DNA from 3 places in the Parafrankia irregularis genome. Region 1 is predicted to be linked to each of the others. Evidence: predicted binding sites of a transcription regulator. Region 1 holds the regulator's gene; each other region holds the start of a gene.
What was found. Region 1 encodes LexA, which represses DNA repair genes until DNA is damaged. Its sites were predicted from a motif close to CGAACNNNNGTTCG; they were not measured.
Positions count from the first base shown of each region.

Region 2: AWX74_RS00880 (HNH endonuclease signature motif containing protein) is a predicted target of LexA. The motif match lies at 2,096-2,109, and genes of this name have one in related genera.
Region 3: dnaB (replicative DNA helicase) is a predicted target of LexA. The motif match lies at 2,490-2,503, and genes of this name have one in related genera.

Region 1 covers NZ_FAOZ01000005.1:320,989-325,400, forward strand. Annotated here, with positions in the region: gene nrdR (transcriptional regulator NrdR) at 1-142, opposite strand, end outside; gene AWX74_RS10445 (LysM peptidoglycan-binding domain-containing protein) at 375-626, opposite strand; gene AWX74_RS10450 (hypothetical protein) at 960-1,604, shown strand; gene lexA (transcriptional repressor LexA) at 1,714-2,463, shown strand; gene hflX (GTPase HflX) at 2,571-4,079, opposite strand; gene dapF (diaminopimelate epimerase) at 4,269-4,412, opposite strand, start outside.
Region 2 covers NZ_FAOZ01000001.1:209,474-213,885, forward strand. Annotated here, with positions in the region: gene AWX74_RS00870 (lipase family protein) at 1-701, shown strand, start outside; gene AWX74_RS00875 (DUF5317 family protein) at 1,102-1,854, opposite strand; gene AWX74_RS00880 (HNH endonuclease signature motif containing protein) at 2,147-3,463, shown strand; gene AWX74_RS00885 (GNAT family N-acetyltransferase) at 3,546-3,971, opposite strand; gene AWX74_RS00890 (S9 family peptidase) at 4,083-4,412, opposite strand, start outside.
Region 3 covers NZ_FAOZ01000011.1:152,361-156,772, reverse strand. Annotated here, with positions in the region: gene rpsF (30S ribosomal protein S6) at 77-403, shown strand; gene AWX74_RS18960 (single-stranded DNA-binding protein) at 467-1,075, shown strand; gene rpsR (30S ribosomal protein S18) at 1,139-1,375, shown strand; gene rplI (50S ribosomal protein L9) at 1,386-1,832, shown strand; gene dnaB (replicative DNA helicase) at 2,590-3,948, shown strand; gene AWX74_RS18940 (antibiotic biosynthesis monooxygenase family protein) at 4,057-4,412, shown strand, end outside.

The DNA of each region.
Region 1 (4,412 bases):
TCGCGGCGCCTTCCTCGGCCTCCCTGCTGTCGACGACACGGCTGTCGGAATGGCGGCAGAAGGGACAGCGCACGGCACACTCCTCTCCGCTCCGGGCGGCTTGGCTGCCACACGCGGAGCACGCCCCAGCAGGTGCCCACATGCCACCGGCCGACCACCCTCCGGGGGTGGCCAACTGACAACCTGTGGATATCGATGCACAACCTGTGGATGACTTACGGTGCTGTAACTACAAGATGTTGTGTTCACCGTAGCGCACGCACCCGACAGGTCCGACACCGCCCCTCCCCCTCCGGCGTGTCGCTGCCGCGGGGCCGCCGCCACCTGATCGGCAGCCGATCCCGCCCGGTGGCCGGCCGTCGGGCGGGCCACCGTCAGGGCAGGCAGAGCGGCTGGCCGGGAACGAGATCCGCGGTGGGCAGATCGTTCAGGGACATGAGCCGACGAACAACCGCACGGGTGTCGGCCTCGGGGTCGATCCCGCGCGCCACCTCCCAGAGCGTCTCGCCCTGGCGCACCACGTGGACCTGACAGTCCACCGGGGTGGCCGTGAACGCCTGCGACGCGGTGACCAACGCCAGCGAGAGCACCAGCGCACCGGACAGGCACGCGAGCGCCGCGAACACGAGCCTGCCCCGCCGGGTCAGCCTCAGCGGCGGCTGTCGCCGCGGGCGGCGTCGCGAGCCCGGACGGAGCCGTTGCGCGCCCGGGGGCTGGGCTCGCGAGCTCGGGGACGAGCTGCGCCGCAGACTCAGCCACCGGCGCCGTGGTCTCGTCCGTAGCCTCTGGCCACCGGGCGGCGGCAACGCGTACCCGACGGCGCGGGCACGCCATTCCAGCCCGGGCATCTCGATGACCTGGGCCTCGCCGCAGTCGACCGCCGCCGAGGACGGCTGTGCGCCGCACGGGCCCGCCGCAGGTGAAGGACCACTGCCGAGACAACGAGAAGGGGCCGAGCGATGCGCCGGCCGCCGATCACCACCACGCACGGCCCTGCCCCGCACCGCCTGGCCGCGCACCACGACCCCGCTGACCGCCGCACCACGGCGAGCACGAGGACGCGGACGCGCGCGACCACCATGGCCGCCCCCCGCCGGCGCACCTCCTCCGACGGCCGCGGACCGCCGCGCCGCGCCGACGCGGAACGCCCGACACCTAGGACCGGCTCCCCCGCCGAGCGCCCGGTCGCCATCCGCGATGTCGACATCGCCAGCAGCCACGCCAACGTCGCCAGCGGCCGGCCGAAGGTCACGGTCGGCCGCATCGACATCGACAATGGCGATATCGACAATGGCAACGTCGGTCACGTCGGCATCAGCCAGACCGGCGCGGGAAAGATCAGGGTCGGCCGGATCAGCGTTGGCCAGATCAGGGTCGGCCATGTCAACCTCCCAGGCGCGAGCATCCGCCCGCTCGAACACCTGAGCGATTCTTACACGGCCGCCACGCACACTTCCCCCGACACGCTCGAACAGACGTTTGAGATTCGGCGACCGGCCGACTACCGTCAAGGACGATCAGTTGTGGACGATCGTGCGAGAAGAAGCGAGCACGGAGAATCCACCCGAACCGGTCAGAAGCTACTAATAGGACAAAGTGGTTGATCGACCGGGTGGCCCGCCGGCTGCGGAACCGCCGAGCCACCGGTCGCGGAGAAGCCGGTAGCGGGCGAAGCCCCGCCGCCGGATGCATCGACAGGGAGAGCGGTAGGCGATGACCAGCCAGGCACGGGGTACCCGCCGAGGCGACGCCCGCGGCAATGTCCGGGATCTTCCCGACAGCCCCGCGGACGCCTCAGGCCTCACGCAACGACAGAAGGGGATTCTCGAGGTCATCCGCGCCGCGGTGGAGCAGCGCGGCTATCCGCCGAGCGTCCGCGAGATCGGCGAGGCTGTCGGTCTGACCAGCACCAGCAGCGTCGCGCACCAACTCAAGGTGCTCCAGGAGAAGGGCTTCCTGCGGCGCGACCCGAACCGGCCGCGGGCCATGGAAGTGCTGCCGATCGGCGGCCAGAAGGCGGGCGCCCGGCTGCGCTCCGCCGGCGCCACGCCGGCGGAGGTGGGTGGTGCCGTCGCGGCCGAGGGCGGCACTCCGACCTACGTGCCCCTCATCGGGCGAATCGCGGCCGGTGGGCCGATCCTCGCCGAGCAGGCCGTCGAGGACGTCTACCCGCTCCCGCGGGAGATCGTCGGTGAGGGCACGCTGTTCCTGCTCAAGGTGGTCGGGCAGTCGATGATCAATGCCGCGATCTGCGATGGTGACTACGTCGTCGTCCGCCAGCAGCCGGTCGCCGACAACGGCGAGATCGTCGCGGCCATGATCGACGGCGAGGCGACAGTCAAGCGCTTCCGCCAGCGCGACGGCCGGGTGTGGCTGGCGCCGGAGAACCCCGCGTTCTCCGACATCCCGGCCGAGGACGCGACCATCCTCGGCCGGATCGTCGCCGTGATGCGCCGGGTCTGACCCGAACGCGACCCCAGGGGGCGCTGGCCCCCTGGGGAAGAGCCGGCCACCGAGCCAGCCGCCATGCCGAGCCAGGCGGCCCCTGGCTCGGCTTCCCGCCGGCTCGGTCAGTTCCGAAGGGCTTCAGCGACCCTGAAGGGCTCCAGCTCGGCGGCAAGGCTCACCGGCACCCGGGCCGCCACCGCCGTGCCCGCGCCGGTGTGCTCGACGCTCAGCACCTCGCCGTCGCGGTGGATCCGGGAGACGAGATCACCACGGGTGTAGGGCACCAGCAGTGACATCTCGATCTCCGGGTGCGGTATCCGCTCCGAGAGGGCGTCGACCAGCTCCGCCAGGCCCGTTCCGGACCGAGCCGAGACGAAGATGGCGTCCGGAACCGCCTTGCGCAGCACCGCCAACGTCGTCGGATCGACCGCGTCGACCTTGTTGACGACCACGAGCTCGGGAACCCCGGCCGCGTCGATCTCGGCGAGCACCTCACGGACCGCCGTGATCTGCCCCATCGGGTCCGGTGCCGAACCGTCGACGACGTGCAGGACGAGATCCGCGTCCACGACCTCCTCCAACGTCGACCGGAACGCCTCGACGATCTGGTGCGGCAGATGCCGGACGAAACCGACGGTGTCGGCCAGGGTGAACACCCGCCCGTCGGGCAGGGTCGCCCGCCGCACGGTCGGGTCGAGGGTCGCGAACAGGGCGTCCTCGACGAGCACACCGGCTCCGGTCAGACGGTTGAGCAGCGAGGACTTCCCGGCGTTGGTGTACCCGGCGATCGCGACCGCCGGCACGGCACCCCGCCGCCGCGAGGAGCGCTTCGTCTCCCGGACGGTGGCCATCGCGGCCAGCTCGCGCCGCAGCTTGGCCATCCGTGTGCGCAGCCGCCGCCGATCGGTCTCGATCTTCGTCTCACCAGGGCCGCGGGTACCGATGGGCGCCCGGCCACCACTGCTCGCGGCGGCCCGGGACATCGACTCACCCCAGCCACGCAGCCGCGGGAGCATGTACTGGAGCTGGGCCAGCTCCACCTGGGCCTTGCCCTCCCGGGACGTCGCATGCTGGGCGAAGATGTCCAGAATGAGCGCCGTCCGGTCGATCACCTTGACCTTGACGACCTCTTCGAGCTGGCGCAGCTGCCCAGGGGTCAGCTCGCCGTCGCAGATCACCGTGTCCGCACCGGTCGACGCGACGACGTCCGCGAGCTCTCGGGCCTTGCCGGAACCGACGAAGGTCGCCGTGTCCGGCCGGTCGCGGCGCTGCACGAGCGCGTCCAGCACCATCGAGCCCGCGGTGGTGGCGAGGGCCGCGAGCTCCGTCATCGACGCCTCGGCCTCCAGGAGGCTCCCGGAGGTCCACACCCCGATCAGCACCACCCGCTCCAGTCGGAGCTGGCGGTACTCGACCTCGGTGACGTCCTCGAGCTCGGTGGTGAGACCCGGGATGCGGCGCAGCGCGCCGCGCTCCTCCAGGTCGAAGCCGTCGCCCTGTTCGTCGAAGAAGGAGAACCCCTCGCCGTCACCGAGGAGGACCACGCCCCCGTCGTCGCCGTCGAAGCTCGGGCTCAGGTTCGGGTTCGGGTACCGGGTGGACGCCATGGCGGCGTCAGCGGGAAGACTCATACCATCCGTTCTCAACGCGGCACGGTGACCGTCGAATTCCGCCCGCCCCGTTCGGGAGCGGGCCGGTGCCGCTGTACCCGGGCTCGGTGCCCCGGCGCAGCGGAACCTCCGCAGCCCCAGAGTGACACGCCGGTGCCGCGATCGCGAGCCGTTTACCGGCCCGGCGCCCGGTAGGAACGGCCCTGTCGGTCAGCTCCGGCCGGTCCCGGCGGGAACCAGTGCCTGGGCACCCGCAGCGGCAGTACCGGAGGCGACCTCGGCGGCCTGGCGGATCCATTCGGGACGAAGGACACCATCAGACACAAGAACGGCGGGACCGCGCAGAATGACGGT
Region 2 (4,412 bases), on a different contig from region 1:
TCGGACGTTCCGAAGGGCACGCGGTCATCGACGCGGTCCGCGCGGCACGCCGCCTACCCGACGCCGGACCGCCCTCGGACGGCCCGGTCGCGTTCTGGGGCTACTCCCAGGGCGGCGGCGCTGCCGCCTGGGCCGGGGAGCTCTCACCGGTCTACGCCCCCGAGTTGCACACTGTCGCAGTGGCGGCCGGTGGCGTCCCAGCTGACCTCAGCAAGGTCAGCGAGGGGGTCGATGGCGCCGAGTGGTCCGGAGCGAACATCATGTCGGGCATCGGCCTCGACGCCGCCTACCCGGAGCTACACCTCGCCGATCACGTCACCGCCACGATCCGAGATGAGCTGGACCAGCTGAAGAAGTCCTGCTCAAAGGAGCTGATCCCGAAGTTCGCCGGGAAGAAGCTGGCCGAAGCTCTCACCTCCGATCTACTGCACGACCCCCGGTGGCAGCAGCGACTTTCCGAGAACTCGCTGGGCGGCTCGGCACCGGCCGCGCCCATACTGCTCTTCCATGGCGGGCAGGACACTGTCGTCGATCTCGGGCAGGCCCGCGACCTGGCTCGCGCCTACTGCGCGGATGGAGCAGAGGTGACCTGGCGTGAGTACGCGGGCGACGACCACGAGGCCGCCTCGTACCGCCTCGAGGATGCGACCGCCTTCCTCGCCGACCGCTTCGCCGGGCGGCCCGCGACATCCACCTGTTGACGCCCCTCGGCTACCGGACCCGGGCGCCAGGCCTTGGATGTCGGACGCAGGCGGCGCAATGGACATCGCGGGGCGCGCGATATCCGTGGCAACGGCGCCCAGCGAGCCGCCTCGGCGCTCGTCATCCGCCGTGATTGTAGGGTGCGCCGACGGTGTACATCAGCAGCGCCAGCGAGATCAGTAACATTACAAGACGAATGCCGATTCTGGGTTTCATGTCGACCTGTCAACCCCCGTGATCGTACGGCGCACCGACGGTATAGGCCAGCAGCGCCAACGAAATAAGTGTCAGCATGATGCGCAGCCTCACCCCTGGCCTCATGCCGTTGATGCTAACAGCGGACATGTTCTTGTTCCTCCGTCCAGAGAAAACGGCACCCACCGGACCAGGTCACCCTGGTCATGGCACCGATGCCTGGCCGCTCTCGGACGAACGGCCGGCTTCCCTCCCGTAGCGGAGCGCCCGCCGCACTGACAGGGAGTGCCAGCGAGACCGGGCATCAGGACTGCTGACCACAGGCCGCGCCGGTCGATTCGCCGCCTCACGCGACTCCTCCCCCGCACGGTCCGGAACACCGGGCCTCGCGCAGTCCGACGCAGCATGACGCGAGCCGCGCATAACGAACACCACCACGGCAGTAACCCCTACCCCGATGAGAAGGTCACCCGGGCTCAGCACGCTGCGCAACGGTGAAAAGGGAATAAAATCCCCCAGGAATGCCAGCCGGGTGGCCGGATCGACAGGCTCGTTCTTCGGAGTCGTGAGAGCGGTAGGAAGACCTGCTGATGCCGCAGCCGCCGAGCTGTACGGCATTCGACCGTTGAGCGCGATGACAAGCCCGTTCAGGCCTGCACCGAGGGCGACGACAAGCCCCGCGATACGCACCTCCGCTTGCCATCCACGCAGGTTCGCAGCCAACCAGAGCAGAACGAGCCCGAACACAACCGCCAGCATGGGCACGCCAAGGCGCTCCTCCACGGCGGCCCGCACCCCGCTCACGTGGTACTGCAAGACCTGCACGAATGTCGCCAGCCACACCATCCAGAGCGCGGTGAGCCGCAAGAACCGAAACCCGGACAGCCGACCGCCGAGAATATAACCGACCACTACCCCGAACGCCGGGGCGATTGCCAGCGCCAGAAGCCCACGCAACAAAAACCCACCTCCGAGCAGGACCGGACCCGACAGCCCCGAGACTCCCTCATGTTCGGCATTCGCCTACAGACCACATGCGGATGGTGCAGACCCCCTACTGATCGATCCGGGAATGCGACGGTGACGGCTGGGGCGCCTGTCTGTCAAGGCGGTCTGGGTGGTGAGTGAACTCGTTGTGTCCTCCGTTCCCTGACCCGGCCTTGCTGGTCGTTTTCCGGTTTAGCATCGCCGTTGCGATCGAACGTCCGTTCGATCGTGTGGTGTGTTTCCGGACCGGAGGTGTGGTGCCATGACTCCCCGCACGCCCTCGACCATCATCAACGCTGCCGGCCCGTCCGCCGCGCCGGCTCCGAACGGCGAGCAGGAGGGGGTGCCGGTTGCGCATCGGGTGTTCGAGGGCTGGTTGAACGATCGGCTGGAACGGCTACGGATGGCGGTCGTGGGGATCGCCGCGGCGCAGGCGGCGGCGATCCGGGTCCAGGCGGAGCTTGCCGCTGCCTGTCCGCCGGAGGGCTATGACTCGGTGGGGCTGTTCGCGTCGATGGTCGCGGGGGATGTGGCGGCGGTGATGCGGATCTCGACGGGGTCCGCGGAGTGGCATCTGGATTTCGCCGACCAGGTGGTCCGGCGTCTACCGGCGGGGGTGGAGGCGTTGGCTGCGGGGGTGTTGGACCTGCCGCGGTTGAAATCGTTGGAGCATGCGACCGCCCCGTTGGACGCGGGGCTTGCGGGCCGGGCGGCTGACCTGGTGTTGGGGAAGGGGCCGCGGGCGCATCGGGCCGGGTTCACGGCGGCGTGCCGCCGTGGGGTGATCAAGGTCGATCCGGAGGGTGCGGCGGAGCGGTCCGAGGTGCGTCGTCGGGGGCGGCGGGTGTGGGTGGAGCCAGAGAGCGACGGGGTGGCGGTGTTGGGGGCGTTGCTGCCCGCGGAGGCGGCGTTGGCGTGTCAGGGGCGGATCGAGCGGGTCACCGACGCGGCGGTCGCGGGCAGGGGCGAGGGGGATGGTCGGAGTCGGGATGAGGTTCGTGCGGATGTTCTGGTCGATCTGATCCTGGGCCGGTGTGGGCAGCCCGGCCCGGCGGGTGCGGATGTGCAGGTGATTGTTCCGGTCGGGGTGTTACTCGGGTTGGACGGTGAGCCTGGCGAACTCGCTGGATACGGGCCGATCCCGGCAACCATCGCGCGGGAGATCGCGTTGCGGCCGACGTCGACGTGGCGGCGGATGTTGACCGACCCGCAGGGTCATCTGGTGGAGTTGGGGGAGCGGCGGTATCCGAGTCCGGCGCAGGTGCGGCATGTGCGGGCGCGGAATCCGTGTTGCATGTTCCCGCGGTGTTCCCGTCGGGCGTGGCGTTGCGATCTGGACCACACAAAGCCGTACGCCGGGGGTGGGAAGACGCTGGTGGAGAATCTGGGGCCTTTGTGCCGGCGGCATCATCGGGTGCGTCATCACGGCCGGTGGCGGGTGACCCAGCCCCGGCCGGGGGTGTTCCGGTGGACGAGTCCGACCGGCCGCCGGTACGAGGTCCGACCGCATTCGTATCTCGACGGGGAGAACATCACCCTCGACCAGGGCATGTCGGGTGAAAACGACCGACCGGGGTGACCGCATCCCCCATGAGAGGGCTCGGCCGACGAGCAGGGCAGAGCACAGCGATCTCGAAGGATCCCATCCCGCCTCACACCGCTCAAAGACGGCGGGCGAAGTGGAAGGACGGGATCGTGAAGCCGGTACGGAGGAAGAGCCGATGCGCGTCATGGCGGTGGGTGCCGGCGTCGAGGTGGATCTGCGCGCAGCCCAGGCGGCGCGCCTCACGTTCGACCCAGGCGAGCAGCCGGGTGGCATGACCGCGCCCACGCATGTTCGGCATCGTCGTCAGGTCATCCACGAGCAGATGCCTGCCATAGGCCAGGGAACTGCTCTCCCGGAACCCGGCGGCCGCGACGACGCGGCCCGACTCACCGTCCCACGAGCCCACCAGCCGGTACCCCTGCGGCCGCTGTTCCTCGTTCACCAGCCGGACGAAACCGGCCGAAGTCAGGTGAGGCCGCAGCTGCCTCATGGGATCGAACGCGAGCCAGGTACGTTCGGCCTCCAGCTCCTCTATCTTCACATTACTCATTGTTACAGCTCCATCGCGCGATGTGTGGACGGGCTCCCCCACGAGACGAGAGAAGCCCGGACACACCCCCGATGGAGGCCCGGGTGGCCGCGACCGCGCGCCTCAGACCGCCTCGCCGAGGGTCTCCGGCACATCCGCGGTCACCAGGTGGGCCGCGACGAACTCGACCACGGCGCGAACGAAGGCGAGCTTGTTACCCCGCTCGGAGACCTCGTGCCCCTCTCCCGAAAAGAGCAGGTACTCACACGGCACCCCGCGGGCCCGCGCGGCGGCGACCGTCTGCTCGGCCTCGAACACTGGAACGTTGGTGTCGTGGTCGCCGTGCACGACCATGAGCGGAGCCACGAGTGCGTCCATCCGGTGCAATGGCGAGAGAGCCCGCAGGAGATCACGATCGGCGACCGGGTCGCCGTACTTGGTGACGGCGGGTGC
Region 3 (4,412 bases), on a different contig from region 1:
CGCTCACCGGCGCCTGGTTTCCTCCTGCCACGGGTGATTCCGTGGCCGTTAGAGTCCACAGGAGGTGGGTTCAACCTTGCCACGCCACTATGAACTGATGGTGATCCTCGACCCCGAGCTCGAGGAGCGTACGGTCGCTCCCTCGCTCGACCAGTACCTCAATGTCGTCCGCCAGGGCGGCGGGGTCGTCGAGAAGGTCGACGTCTGGGGCCGGCGCAGGCTCTCCTACGAGATCGCGAAGAGCTACGAGGGCATCTACGCGGTCATCGACCTGCACACCGAGCCGGCCATCGTCGCCGAGCTGGACCGCCAGCTCGTGCTGAACGAGTCGGTCATCCGCACCAAGGTGATCCGGCTGCCCGAGCCGAAGGCTCCGCGGGCCCCCCGCCGGGCAGCGGCGTGACGCGAGCCGCCCGTTCGGCGCGCAGCGCGCCGGCACGGGCCGTCCAGCGAGGGGAGCGTGATCATGGCCGGTGAGACGGTGATCACGGTCGTCGGCAACCTGACCAGCGATCCCGAACTGCGTTTCACGCCGAACGGCGCCGCGGTCGCGAGCTTCACGGTCGCGGCGACCCCGCGCACACTCGATCGCAACACGAACGAGTGGAAGGACGGCGAGGCGCTCTTCCTGCGTTGCTCGATCTGGCGCCAGGCGGCCGAGAATGTCGCCGAATCCCTCACCAAGGGTTCGCGCGTGATTGTTCAGGGCCGTCTCAAGCAGCGCTCCTTCGAGACCCGCGAGGGCGAGAAGCGCACTGTCATCGAGCTTGACGTTGACGAGATCGGCCCGTCGCTGCGCTACGCCACCACGAAGGTCACCAAGGCTTCCCGCGGTGGCGGTGGCGGTGGCGGTGGCTTCGGCGGCCAGGGCGGCGGTTTCGGTGGTGGCCAGGGTGGTCCTGGCGGTCCAAGTGGTCAGGGCGGCGGCGGCTACGGCGGCGGCCAGGGTGGCCCCGGCGGCGGCTACGGCGGTGGTCAGGGCGGTGGCGGCGGCGGCGGTTACGCCGGCGGCGGCCCCGCAGACGACCCGTGGTCACAGCCAGCTGGCGGCTATTCCGACGAACCCCCGTTCTAAGGCGGTCGAATGTCTTCAACGCGCGATCGGAACTCGCGTAACCAAAGAGGTAGGAGCACATCCATGGCCAAGGCGGCCGTGCGCAAGCCCAAGAAGAAGGTTTGCGTCTTCTGTAAGGACAAGGTTCACTACATCGATTACAAGGACACCTCGCTGCTCCGCAAGTTCATCTCGGACCGCGGGAAGATCCGCGCCCGCCGGGTGACCGGTAACTGCAGCCAGCACCAGCGTGACGTGGCGACCGCGGTGAAGAACAGCCGCGAGATGGCGCTGCTTCCGTACACCTCGACGGCTCGCTGAGGGGGATGAGATGAAGCTCGTCCTCACCCAGGAGGTCCCCGGCCTCGGTAGCCCGGGGGACATCGTCGACGTGGCCGACGGCTACGGGCGCAACTACCTGGTGCCGCGCAAGTACGCGATCCTCGCGACCCGCGGCGCCGAGCGTCAGGTCGCGCAGATCAAGCGGGCGCGGGACGCGCGCGCTGTGCGTGACCTCGACCACGCCAAGGAGATCGCCGGCCAGCTGGCCGGTCTGTCCGTGCGGCTGACCGGCCGCGCGGGCAAGGAGGGCCGGCTGTTCGGCTCGGTGACCGCGGCTGACGTCGTCGCCGCCGTCACCAACGCCGGGGGCCCGGAGCTGGACCGCCGCCGCGTCGAGCTGAGCACGCCGATCAAGGCGCTCGGCTCGCACTCCGTCTCGGTCCACCTGCACCCGGAGATCACCGCGAAGCTGACCGTTCAGGTCGTCTCGGCCTGACTTCGCCACCGGTGTCGCGGCTGCCCCCTCGCCGGGGGCGCCGCGGCACCGGTGACGGTCCATCCGCGGCGCCACGCCTTGTCGTCGGCGCCGCGTTTCTTTGCCGCTGCCACGTGTAGATCACTGTGGATCGGTGTCCGGTCGGCGTGTGCGCCCAGGAGGCGGAAGCGGCAGCGGGACACTTGAGGCGAACGGGATCGGCGTCCACTGGGCGTTCGGTCCGTCTGGTGACCTGGTGACCTGGTGATGTGGTGGCGGGGGCCAGCTGCGGAGGGCGAGATCGGACGTTAGGGCGATATAGCCCGAATGGGCCAGCCGGCGCAGTAGCCCGAAAGTCGGCTGAACTATTTTCCGTCCACAGGTTGGATCGGGCCGCTGGCCGTTGCGCGCTGCGGGTTCGCGTCAGGATCGCTGGGCCCTGTCCACAACCGGGCGGGGCACTATCCCGAGGTGGTCCCCAGATCTTCCGCAGTTACCAACAGGTTGTCCACAGGGTGCTGTGGACAACTTTTTGGAGCCTCCCTGTGTCTGCGCCTACTGTCGGACCCTCCACACTGGCTAGCTATCCCCTGGATCGGGATAGTCCGTACGGGCGGGGGATTAATGATCTTGAGGTGGTCGGGCGGACGGGCGAGTTGACAGGTCCCGCAGGCCAATCGAACATAGGTTCGATTTCGGTGGCTGGGGCGGGCCTGCGTCGGGTGGGCCCGCCGTCGACGGGCCGGGTTCGGGTGGGCCCAGGGCGGGGGGGTAGGGCGTGAGCGTCACCGATATCAATCGCGGGTCCGGAGCGCCGGTCGAGTTCGACCGGACCCCGCCGCACGATCTCCCGGCCGAGCAGAGCGTGCTCGGCGGGATGCTGCTCTCGAAGGACGCGATCGCCGACGTCGTCGAGGTGCTCACCGCGAACGACTTCTACCGGCCGGCACACGCGACCGTGTTCGAGACGATCGGTGATCTCTACGGGCGGGGTGAGCCGGCCGACGTCATCAGCGTCGCCGCCGAGCTCGGCCGGCAGAACCTGCTGGAGCGGGTCGGTGGGCCCGCCTACATGCACACGTTGATCTCCAGCGTCCCGACCGCGGCGAACGCCGGCTACTACGCCCGGATCGTCGCGGAGAAGGCCGTCCTGCGCCGGCTCGCCGAAGCCGGTACCCGCATCGTCCAGCTCGCCTTCGGCCCCGCACCCGACGTGAGCGAGGTCGTCGACCGGGCCCAGGCCGCCGTGTACGAGGTGACGGAGCGGCGGTCCAGTGATGACTACACCCCCCTCGGGGAGCTGCTCAACCCGGCGCTGGAGGAGATCGAGGCCATCCAGGGCCATGACGGGGCGCTCACCGGCGTCCCGACCGGCTTCACCGACCTCGACGAGCTCACCAACGGCCTGCACGGCGGCCAGCTCTGGATCGTCGCGGCCCGGCCCGCGGTCGGAAAGTCCACCCTGGGCCTGGACTTCGCCCGGGCCGCGTCCATCAAGAACGGGATGACATCGGTCATCTTCTCGCTGGAGATGAGCCGCATGGAGATCACCATGCGGCTGCTCTCCGCGGAGGCGCGGGTGTCGCTGCAGAACATCCGCACCGGTCGGCTCACGGACGACGACTGGGGCCGGCTCGCCCGGCGGATGGGCGAGGTCGCGGAGGCGCCGCTGTACATCGACGACAGCCCGAACCTCACGATGATGGAGATCCGGGCCAAGGCCCGGCGCCTCAAGCAGCGCAACGACCTGCGCCTGGTCATCCTCGACTACCTGCAGCTCATGTCGTCGCCGAAGAAGGTGGAGAGCCGCCAGCAGGAGGTCAGCGAGATCTCGCGGTCACTGAAGCTGCTGGCGAAGGAGCTGGAGGTTCCGGTCGTGGCGATCTCGCAGCTCAACCGTGCCTCCGAGCAGCGGGCCGACAAGCGCCCGCAGGTGTCCGACCTGCGTGAGTCCGGAAGCCTCGAGCAGGACGCCGACGCGGTCATCCTGCTGTACCGCGAGGACGCGGTGGAGAAGGAGTCCGCCCGCGCCGGCGAGGCCGACCTCATCATCGCCAAGCACCGTAACGGCCCCACCGGCACGGTGACGGTCGCGTTCCAGGGCCACTACTCGCGCTTCGTCGACATGGCCAACTGATCGCAGGTCGCGTCACGACCGCATCGCAGCGTCGGACCACGGGCAAACGTGCCACTGGTCGTGGCAGCCGGCCTGAAGTCCCCGGTCCTCGGTGACAGACTGGACGCCATGAGCGTTTCCGGTGTTCCCCCGCGCGACTCCGGGGTGGTCGAGGTCGCGAGGTTCGAAGTCAGGCCTGGCAGCGAGGACGACTTCGCGGCCGCCTATCGGCTTGTCCGCCACGAGCTGGTCAGCACCCCTGGATGCCGGTCCGTCCGGATGACGCGGGGTGTCGAGTCGCCGTCCCGGTTCGTGCTGCTCGTCGACTGGGACAGCCTGGAGGCACACACCGAGACGTTCCGCGGCTCCGACCGGTTCACCCGGTGGCGGGCGGCGCTGTCGCCGTTCTTCGCCGGTGACCCGTCGGTGGAACACGTCGTGGCGATCGCGGACCGCCCGGAGCCGGCCGCGCCGGGCTCGTCGGC